3 regions of the Kitasatospora sp. NPDC048545 genome follow, and region 2 is predicted to be linked to each of the others. Evidence: riboswitches for the same ligand, from Rfam matches in the RefSeq annotation. Region 2 holds a riboswitch; each other region holds the start of a gene.

Region 1 (3,198 bases), on a different contig from region 2:
TGCCGGAGGCGAGCAGCGCGCGCTCCAGGACCTCCAGGCTCGGCGCGCCGCCGGTGCCCATGATCAGCCGGGAGGAGAAGGTCGTCCCGGCGATGGTCAGCAGGTCGTCGGCCATCTCAGCCTCCCTGGACGGCGGTGAGGATCTCGATCCGGTCGCCCGCGTTCAGCGGCGTCCCGGGCCATGAACTGCGGGGGACCACGGCCTCGTTGAGGGCGGCGGCGACGCCGGTGTTGGCGCGGCTCACGGTGGCGACCAGCTCGGCGAGGGTGGTCGTGGCGGCCACCGCGCGGGGCTCGCCGTTGACGGTCAGGGCGATCTCGGCCGGCGCGGTGTCGGTGGGGGTGGTCTCGGTCATGCCAGGGCCTTCGTGGTGGAGCGGTCGGGGGAGAACCGGGTGGGGGTGAACGGCTGTGCCAGTGGCGGGAGTTCGCCGGTGGCCAGGTACTCGGCGAGCACGTCGGCGGTCACCGGGGCGAGCAGCACGCCGTTGCGGTGGTGGCCGGTGGCGGCGACCAGCCCGGGGAGCGCGGTCGGGCCGAGCAGCGGCGCGTTGTCGGGTGAGCCGGGGCGCAGGCCCGCCGAGGTCTCCACGAGCGGGAGTTCGGTGATGCCGGGGACCAACTCATGCGCGTCGCGCAGGAGTTCGTACACCCCGCCGGCGGTGACCGTGGTGTCGTAGCCCTGTTCCTCGGTGGTCGCGCCGATCACCAGCTCGCCGTTCGCCCGGGGCACCAGGTAGATGTGCCCGCCGCGCACCACGGCACGGACGTTGCGGGAGAGGAACGGCCGGTAGGCGGCGGGGATCCGCAGGCGCAGCACCTGCCCCTTCACCGGGCGGACCGCGGGCAGCACGCCCTCCGGCAGGCCGGCCAGCCGGTGGCTGTGCGGCCCGGCGGCGAGCACGACCCGGTCGGCGGTCACCCGCTCCCCGGTGCCCAGCCGGGCGCCGACCGCGCGGCCGCCCTCGACCAGCAGCTCCACCGCCTCGGCGCGCCGGACGGTGACGCCTGCGCGCTCCCCGGCGAGCAGCAGCGCGGTGAGCATCCGCCGGCCGTCCACCTGGTGGTCGTCCGCGACGTGCAGGCCGCCGCGCACACCGGGGGCGAGCATCGGCTCCAGCTTGCGGGCCTCCCGGCCGGTCAGCCACGTCGAGTCCAGGCCCAGCCGCCGGTGGAAGGCGTGCAGTTCGCGCAGTTCCTCGCGGTCGTCGGAGTCCAGCGCGACGGCGATCGTGCCGCAGGCGCGGTAGCCGGTGTCCGCGCCGCCGCTCGCCTCGGTGAGTTCGGCGGCGAAGGCCGCGTAGCGTTCGTTGGAGGCCATGCCGAGGCGAAGCAGCGGCTCCTCGCCGTACTGGAGCTCGGTGACCGGGGCGAGCATCCCGGCCGCGACCCTGGCCGCCCCGCCGCCGGGGTCGGGGTCGACCACGAGGGTCCGCAGCCCGCGCTGCGCCGCCCGCCAGGCGACGGCGAGGCCGATGATGCCTCCGCCGATCACCAGGACGTCGGCGTGGGCGCCTGATGGCAAGCGTGTCAAAGCTGCTCCTCTCCCTTCGCCGGTATGACCCGGATCAGGTTCGGACGGTCGCGGGCCGTGCCAGCCCGCCTCTCAGCCCGGTTCGCCGGGCTCCCGCGATGGTGCCCCCACCATAACGCCGGGGCCCGGCCGGGCCGAAGGGCCGTACGAAGGGTGGACGGCCCCCGGGCGGCAGCCCGGCGCTGAGTACAGTGACGGGCGTGGCAGAGCTGAGCGGAACGGATCGGGTGGTCGTCGTCGGGGCCGGGCTGGCCGGGGCGCAGTGCGCCCTCAAACTGCGGCAGGGCGGCTGGCGCGGGCGGATCACGCTGGTCGGCGAGGAGCCGCACGCGCCGTACGACCGGCCTCCGCTCTCCAAGGACGTGCTGCTCGGCAAGAGCGACAGCACCACCCTGGACGTCGACTACGCGCACCTCGGCGTCGAGGTGCTCGCCGGCCGCCGGGCCACCGGCCTCGCCCCCGGCGTGCTGCACACCGACGACGGCGACCTCCCGTACGGCTCGCTGGTGATCGCCACCGGCGCCGTCCCGCGGGCCCTGCCCGGCGCCGAGCGCGCGCACCTGCTGCACACCCTGGACGACGCCCTGGCGCTGCGCGCGCTGCTGCGGCCCGGTCTGCGGCTGGTGCTGGTCGGCGCGGGCTGGATCGGCGCCGAGGTGTCCACCGCGGCCCGCGAGGCGGGCTGCGAGGTGACCGTGGTCGAGGCGGGCCCGGCGCCGCTGCCCGGCGCGCTGCCGACCGAGGTCGGCTCGGCGATGGCCGCCTGGTACGCCGAGGCCGGCGTCGACCTGCGCTGCGGGGTCGGGGTGGCCGCCGTCGAGCCCGGCGCGGTGCTGCTGGCGGACGGCTCGCACCTGCCCGCGGACGAGGTGGTCGTCGGTGTCGGCGCCCGGCCCGCGACCGCGTGGCTGGCGGGTTCCGGGATCGAGCTGGACGGCGCCGGCGCCGTCGTGGTGGACGCACGGCTGCGCACCTCCCTGCCCGGCGTCTTCGCGGCCGGCGACTGCGTCAGTTACCCCTCGGCCCGGGCCGGTGCCCGGCTGGCCGTCCAGCACTGGGATCATGCCCTGCAGTCCGGCGAGGCGGTGGCCGCCGCCGTCCTCGGCACGGACGCACCGCCGTACGACCCGGTGCCGTACTTCTGGTCGGAGCAGTTCGGGCGGATGGTGCAGTACGCGGGTCGGCACGCCGAGGGCGACGAGCCGCTGTGGCGCGGCGGCCCGCAGGACGCCTCGTGGGCGGTGCTCTGGCTGCGCGACGGGGTGCCGAGTGCGCTGCTGACGGTGGACCGGCCGCGCGACCTCACCCAGGGGCGGAAGCTGATCGAGCGCGGCACGGCCCTGGATCCGGCCCGCGCGGCGGACCCGGCGGTGCCGCTGAAGTCGGCCGTCGCCGGGTAGCGCCTGGTGCGCGGTGGGCCGTGGAGGTGGCAGTCTGGTGGCGTGAGTGAGATCGAAAGCAAGATTGAATCCCTGGTCACCGAGTGGATGTACCTGCCCGACATCTCGGAGCAGTGGGGGGTCCGGGTCACCGAGGTGCGTGACCTGGTCAAGAACGGCGGCCTGATCGCCGTCCGGCGGGGCCCGAACAAGTCGCTGCAGGTCCCTGCGGCGTTCATCGACGGCCCCGGGCTGGTCAAGCACCTGTCCGGCACCCTGACCGTC
Region 2 (3,198 bases):
GCCTTGAACTCCTCGGACATGGCCTGCATGCCGGCCTCGGCCTCCGCGTCGTAGCCGGACGCCACGGCCGTCGCGCCGTCGCCGTGTTCGTCGCGGATCTTCTGGGAGATCTTCATCGAACAGAACTTCGGGCCGCACATGGAGCAGAAGTGGGCCGTCTTGGCGGGTTCGGCGGGGAGGGTCTCGTCGTGGAAGTCGCGGGCGGTCTCCGGGTCGAGGGCCAGGTTGAACTGGTCCTCCCAGCGGAACTCGAAGCGGGCGTCGGAGAGGGCGTCGTCCCACTCCTGGGCGCCGGGGTGGCCCTTGGCGAGGTCGGCGGCGTGGGCGGCGATCTTGTAGGTGATCACGCCGGTCTTGACGTCGTCGCGGTTGGGCAGGCCCAGGTGCTCCTTGGGCGTGACGTAGCAGAGCATCGCGGTGCCCCACCAGGCGATCATCGCGGCGCCGATGCCCGAGGTGATGTGGTCGTAGCCGGGGGCGACGTCGGTGGTCAGCGGGCCGAGGGTGTAGAACGGCGCCTCGTCGCAGATCTCCTTCTGGAGATCCATGTTCTCCTTGATCTTGTGCATCGGGACGTGGCCCGGGCCCTCGATCATCACCTGGACGTCGCGCTCGCGGGCGATCCGGCCGAGCTCGCCGAGGGTCTGCAGCTCGGCGAACTGCGCCTCGTCGTTGGCGTCGGCGATCGAGCCGGGGCGCAGGCCGTCACCGAGCGAGAAGGTGACGTCGTAGGAGGCGAGGATGTCGCAGAGTTCCTCGAAGTTGGTGTAGAGGAAGTTCTCCTGGTGGTGCGCCAGGCACCAGGCCGCCATGATCGACCCGCCGCGCGAGACGATGCCGGTCTTGCGGCGGGCGGTGAGCGGGACGTAGCGCAGCAGCACACCGGCGTGGACGGTCATGTAGTCGACGCCCTGCTCGCACTGCTCGACGATGGTGTCCCGGTAGACATCCCAGCTCAGCTCCTCGGCCTTGCCGTCGACCTTCTCCAGCGCCTGGTAGAGCGGCACGGTACCGATCGGCACGGGGGAGTTGCGCAGGATCCACTCGCGGGTGGTGTGGATGTTGCGGCCGGTGGAGAGGTCCATGACGGTGTCGGCACCCCAGCGGGTGGCCCAGGTCATCTTCTCCACCTCCTCCTCGATCGAGGAGGTGACGGCCGAGTTGCCGATGTTGGCGTTGATCTTCACCAGGAAGTTGGTGCCGATGACGGACGGCTCCACCTCCGGGTGGTTCACGTTCACCGGGATGACGGCCCGTCCGCGGGCCACCTCGGCGCGCACGAACTCGGGCTCCAGGCCCTCCCGCAGGGCCACGAACTCCATCTCCGGCGTCACCACGCCCCGCTTGGCGTAGGCGAGTTGGGTGACGGCCGTACCGCCGCGACCGCGCAGCGGGCGGCGCGGACGGCCGGGGAAGACGGCGTCCAGGTTGCGCAGGTTCCCGCCGCGCGGCGCGGTGTGCTTGATGCCGTCGTCCTCGGGGCGCGGCTCGCGGCCGTCGTACTCCTCGACGTCGCCGCGCTGGCGGATCCAGGGGTCGCGCAGCGCGGGCAGGCCGCGCCGCACGTCGGGCTCGTACGCCGGGTCGGTGTACGGGCCTGAGGTGTCGTACAGCGGGACGGACCTGCCGTTGGTGAGCCGCACCTCCCGGTACGGGACCCGCAGGTCGGGGCGGGATCCCTCGCGGTAGGCCTTGCTCCAGGCCGGCGTCGGGTAGCCGGTGCGCTCGCTGCTGGGGGCGCTCTGGGCAGACTGCGGCTGTGCGTCGAACGTGGTCATCTGACCTCTACTCCCTACGCCGGCATTACCCGGTCCAGGTTCCTGCGGTCGACGCAGCCGTCGGTCCGTCCGTCGACGTCCCGGTCAGCGCCCTCTCAGCCCGGTGCTCCGAGCTCCCGCGTCGCAGGCGGTGTTGCCTGCACATGACGCCCAACACGGTAGCGAGCCGATTGCCGCAGGTCCAGAGCGGGTCCACGGCCGGGTGACCGCCGGGTGACCGGCCGGGAACGGCCGAGGCCCGGCTCCCCGTGACGGGGACCGGGCCTCAGGGCGGCGATCGGGGAGGGCGTCAGCTCTTGGCGGCCTTCTTCACCAGGATCACCACGGCGGCCGCGATTCCGACGACCACGAGCAGCTTGAGCACGATGCTCAGCAGGGCACCGACCACGCCGAAGACGAAGGCGACGATGTTCCAGGCCAGCACCAGGACCAGCACCGGGATGACGATGTTGCGCACCCACGAGGGCAGCGACTTCCAGAGCTCAGCCATGTCCGTACCTCTTCTCCCCTCGGGTCGGCCGCCGTCCGGTGCCGCATCCCGCTTGCTTTCGATACTTCGATCGTACGGGGGCCCGAGTGCCGGAACGAGGGCCAACGGCCCGGAGAGAACCCCGAGATCACCCCGACCCCGACCCCCGGGAACACCCCCTGCGGGTCTACGGGGCGACCCCCTGGGAGACCCCCGCCGAACGGCCGGGGAAACGGCTGCGCCGCAGGTCAGACGGGCCAGCGCTCACCGCACCAGGCGGCGTCCCAGAACATCCACTCGTAGCGCGAGGTGGTCACGAAGTGCTCGACCACCTTGCGGCGCTCGACCGGGGAGAGCTCCTCGCCGAGCCGGTCGGTGAGCGCCAGCACCCGGCGGACCACGGACTGGAACGCCTCGTCGCCGTAGGTCGCGATCCACTTGGCGTAGAGCGGGTCGGGGGAGCCCTGGGCGAGCAGCGCCTCGCCGACCCGGGCGTAGATCCAGTAGCAGGGCAGCACCGCGCCGACCGCCTCGGCGAAGGAGCCGCCGTAGACGGTGGCCAGCAGGTAGCTGGTGTAGGCCCGGGTGGTGGGCAGCACCGGTTCGGCGGCGGCCTGCTCGGCGGTGCCGCCGAAGGCGGTCAGGAACTCGGCGTGCATGCCCTGCTCGGCGGCCAGCGCGCCGACCGCGTCGTCGGCGAAGGCCCGGACGTCCTCCTCGCCGGGCGCCTTGGCGGCGCAGACGGCGAGGGCGCGGGCGTAGTCGCGCAGGTAGTGCGAGTCCTGGACGACGAAGTGGCGGAAGACCTCGCGCGGCAGGGTGCCGTCGGTGAGGCCGGCGAGGAAGGGGTGGGCGAGGATCTCGGCGTAGACCGGCTCGATGGCCGCCCAGAGTTCTTCGGTGAGGCTGCGGGTCATGCGGACGACCCTAGGCTCAGTCCTCCGGCGGCGA
Region 3 (3,198 bases), on a different contig from region 2:
GAAGCCGGTGCCGGTGCCCGACTCGCCGTTGCCCTGCGCCTTGATGGTGACGACGCTGGGCAGCGCCTTCTGCGCGATGGCGGCGATCGAGCCCGGGGCAGGCTCGTTCTTCTGGGTGTCGCTGGCCTGGACGGTGGTGCTGCGGTGGTCGTCCGCGGAGGTGCTGCGGCTGTTGCGGTCGGCCACGGTCACGCCGAGCGCGCCGCCGGCCACGCCGGCGACCAGGGCGACGGCCGCGATCAGGGCGACCAGGCCGCCGCGCTTCCTGCGCGGGCCGCCGCCGTTCGGGCCGCCGGGGTACTCGGCCGGGTAGCCGAGCGGGCCGTTCGGGCCGTTCGGGCCGCCGGGGTGGCCCGCGCCGCCGGAGGCGGCGTCGTGGGACGGTCCCCAGCCGCCGAGCGGCTGGCCTGCGCCGAACGGGTGGTGGCCGTGCGCGGCGGGCGCACCGGGTGCCGCCGGGGTGCCCGGCGCGGGCGCGGCGGCACCGTACGGGTCGTGCGCGCCGGCGGCGGGGACGCCGTGGGTCGGGGTGGCGTACGGGTTGGCGGCCGGCGGCAGCGCCGGGGCCACGGGCGCGGCGGCCGGGGTGGCGGGCGGCAGGACCGGCGGTGGCGCGTCGATGTACCCGGTGACCGGATCGACGGCGGGCTGCTCGGCGACGGCGGGGACCGGCGCGGCGGGCGCCTCGGACGCGGCCGGGGCCTCCGGCGCGGGGACCTTGGTGAAGGCGACGGTGGGCTTGTGCCCGCCCTCCGCCGGGGCGTCGACCGGGGCGGCCTCGGCCGCGGGCGCCGCCTCGGGCTCGGGCACCCGGCTGAACGCCATGGTCGGCTTGTGCCCGCCTTCCGCCGGGGCGTCGACCGGGGTGTCCCCGGCGGCCTCGGGGACCCGGCGGAAGGCCATGGTCGACTGGTGCCCGCCCTGAGCGGGGCCGTCGGAAACGGCGTCGGCCGCTCCCTGGCCGGCGGGCTGCTCCCCCTGCGGCCCGGTGGGCCCAACCTCGCGCTCGGTGCTCACGGACGACCTCCATAGCTGGCAGAACCAAGGACCATAGTTTTTCGCACTGTCGATTCGATTGCCGTAAGGACCCCTCTGAAGAACTCATAAGAATCCTTAGCCGGTGCCGACGGCCGTGGGCTCCCCACCCCCTGCCGGGCGTCCCGCGATGCGGACCGCGCACGCCCTGGCCTTGGGTGTTCGCCCCCGTGCCGGTTAGCCTGTCGCTCCAAACTGACACGCGGGAGCTTGGACCGACCAGGCTGAGAGTGCGCATGTCGACCGTACGCCACGCGAGCGAGGCGGACGTTCGAGGGGGCGCTGACCGCCGGAACCTGTCCGGGTAATGCCGGCGTAGGGAGTATCGGCCATGCCGCCTGCTTCTCCATCCTCCTCGTCGGGCGCGCCCGCGCCCGAGGGCTTCCCCGCCCCCGCGGAGTCCCCCGACCCGTCGGCCGGGGCCACCGCCGTCCTGGACCGCCCCGACCGGGCCGGCCGGGTCGAGGCGCCGCTGGTCCTGGACACCGAGCCGCCGCGCACGCTGCGCTTCCGGGACCACTTCGCGCTCTGGATGAATCTGGGCGTCAGCCTGATCGGCTTCTCCACCGCCGCCACCGTGCTCGGCGCCCCCGGCAGCGAACTCTCGCTGGCCGCCGCGGTGACCGCGATCGCGGTCGGCACGGCGGTCGGCACCGCGATGCTCGGCGTGGCCGCGCTGATCGGCGCCCGGACCGGCGCCCCCGCGATGGCGAACCTGCGCGGGCTGTTCGGCACCCGGCTGTCGTACGTGCCGACGGTGCTGAACATCGTGCAGTGCGTCGGCTGGGGCGTGTTCGAGCTGCTGACGATCTCGGCGGGCGCCCAGACCGTCGCCCACACGACCGGCTACCGCTGGCTGTTCGTGCTGCTCGCGGGCGCGCTGACCACCGCGCTGACCATCTGGCCGCTGGGCTCGATCGCGGTGCTGCGCCGGTTCGTGGCCGGGGCGGTCGCCGTCGCGATGGTGTACTTCACCGTCCAGCTGGGCCGCCTGGGCGTGCCGGACCCGGGCGCCGGCAACTGGCACGGCTTCCTCGGCGCGACCGACGCGATGATCGCGGTGTCGATCTCCTTCGTCCCGCTGGCAGCCGACTACACCCGGCACTCGCGCACCCCGCGCTCGGCGTTCTGGGGCAGCTTCTCCGGCTACACGGTCGCCCAGGTCTGGTGCTACGTGCTCGGCCTGATGGCGCTGCTGCAGTCCGGCGGCGACCCGGACAAGATCTTCGACTCCTTCCTCGGGGTCTGGGCCGGCTGGCTGTTCCTGCTGGTCCTGGTGCTGCGCGAGACCGACCAGTCCTTCGCCAACGTGTACTCGACCGCGATGTCGGTGCAGAACCTGCTGCCGAAGGCGGACCGCCGGGTGCTGAGCGGCGGGATCGGCGTGCTGACCACGGTGCTGGCGCTGCAGATCGACACGTTCACCGACACCTACGCCAACTTCCTCGGGCTGATCGGCTCGGTGTTCGTGCCGCTGCTGGCGGTGCTGGCGGTGGACTTCTTCTTCGGCGCCGGACGCCGCGGCTGGGACCTCTCCGAGGACGCGCCGTCCCGCTGGACGATGCTGCTGCCGTGGGTGCTGGGCTTCGCCGTCTACCAGTTCATCGCGCCGACCAAGGTCGCCGGCTGGTGGACGGACTTCTGGACCTCCGCCCAGGAGGCGCTGCACTTCACCCCGCAGGAGTGGACGTCCGCCTCGCTGTTCGCCTTCCTGGTGCCCGCCCTGGTCACCTGGGCGCTCACCCCGCTCTCCCGCCGCGCGGCGCGCTGACGCCCCGCGGCCCGGGCACCCGGCGGCCCGGCACCGCCGGCCGCCGGGCCGTTCGACCGCCCGGCACCCCGCAGACGGCCCCACGGGTTGGGGCCGTCTTCGCCCCCGCTTCACCTCCGCCGCCTATCGTTGGCCCTGTGACCAGCCCAGACCTGTCCTCGGCGGCGGCGCGCACCGCGCCGCCCGTCCAGGTGATCGCCCACCGCGGTTCCTCCCACGCCCTGCCCGAACACACCCTCGCGGCCTACCGCCGCGCCCTCGACGAGGGCGCCGACGCGGTGGAGTGCGACGTGCGGGTGACCGCCGACGGCCACCTGGTCTGCGTGCACGACCGGCGGATCGGCCGGGTGTCCAACGGCCGCGGCACCGTCTCGGCGATGACGCTCGCCGAG

The links. A riboswitch is a leader RNA that binds a small molecule or an ion and turns the genes downstream of it on or off. The one in region 2 is predicted to bind thiamine pyrophosphate.
Region 1: it holds a riboswitch for thiamine pyrophosphate, as region 2 does, so the genes downstream of both, thiO (glycine oxidase ThiO) here and thiC (phosphomethylpyrimidine synthase ThiC) in region 2, are expected to answer to the same signal.
Region 3: it holds a riboswitch for thiamine pyrophosphate, as region 2 does, so the genes downstream of both, AB0D10_RS10000 (cytosine permease) here and thiC (phosphomethylpyrimidine synthase ThiC) in region 2, are expected to answer to the same signal.

What each region holds. Positions count from the first base shown of each region.
Region 1 is NZ_JBEZIQ010000038.1:84,125-87,322, forward strand. It holds gene AB0D10_RS30470 (thiazole synthase) at 1-115, opposite strand, end outside; gene thiS (sulfur carrier protein ThiS) at 117-356, opposite strand; gene thiO (glycine oxidase ThiO) at 353-1,534, opposite strand; TPP riboswitch at 1,529-1,641, opposite strand; gene AB0D10_RS30485 (FAD-dependent oxidoreductase) at 1,726-2,934, shown strand; gene AB0D10_RS30490 (Rv2175c family DNA-binding protein) at 2,977-3,198, shown strand, end outside.
Region 2 is NZ_JBEZIQ010000022.1:88,086-91,283, forward strand. It holds gene thiC (phosphomethylpyrimidine synthase ThiC) at 1-1,778, opposite strand, end outside; TPP riboswitch at 1,773-1,908, opposite strand; gene AB0D10_RS21750 (DUF5326 family protein) at 2,068-2,268, opposite strand; gene tenA (thiaminase II) at 2,496-3,164, opposite strand; gene AB0D10_RS21760 (cupin domain-containing protein) at 3,181-3,198, opposite strand, start outside.
Region 3 is NZ_JBEZIQ010000007.1:181,239-184,436, forward strand. It holds gene AB0D10_RS09995 (trypsin-like peptidase domain-containing protein) at 1-1,017, opposite strand, end outside; TPP riboswitch at 1,228-1,374, shown strand; gene AB0D10_RS10000 (cytosine permease) at 1,367-2,806, shown strand; gene AB0D10_RS10005 (glycerophosphodiester phosphodiesterase family protein) at 2,944-3,198, shown strand, end outside.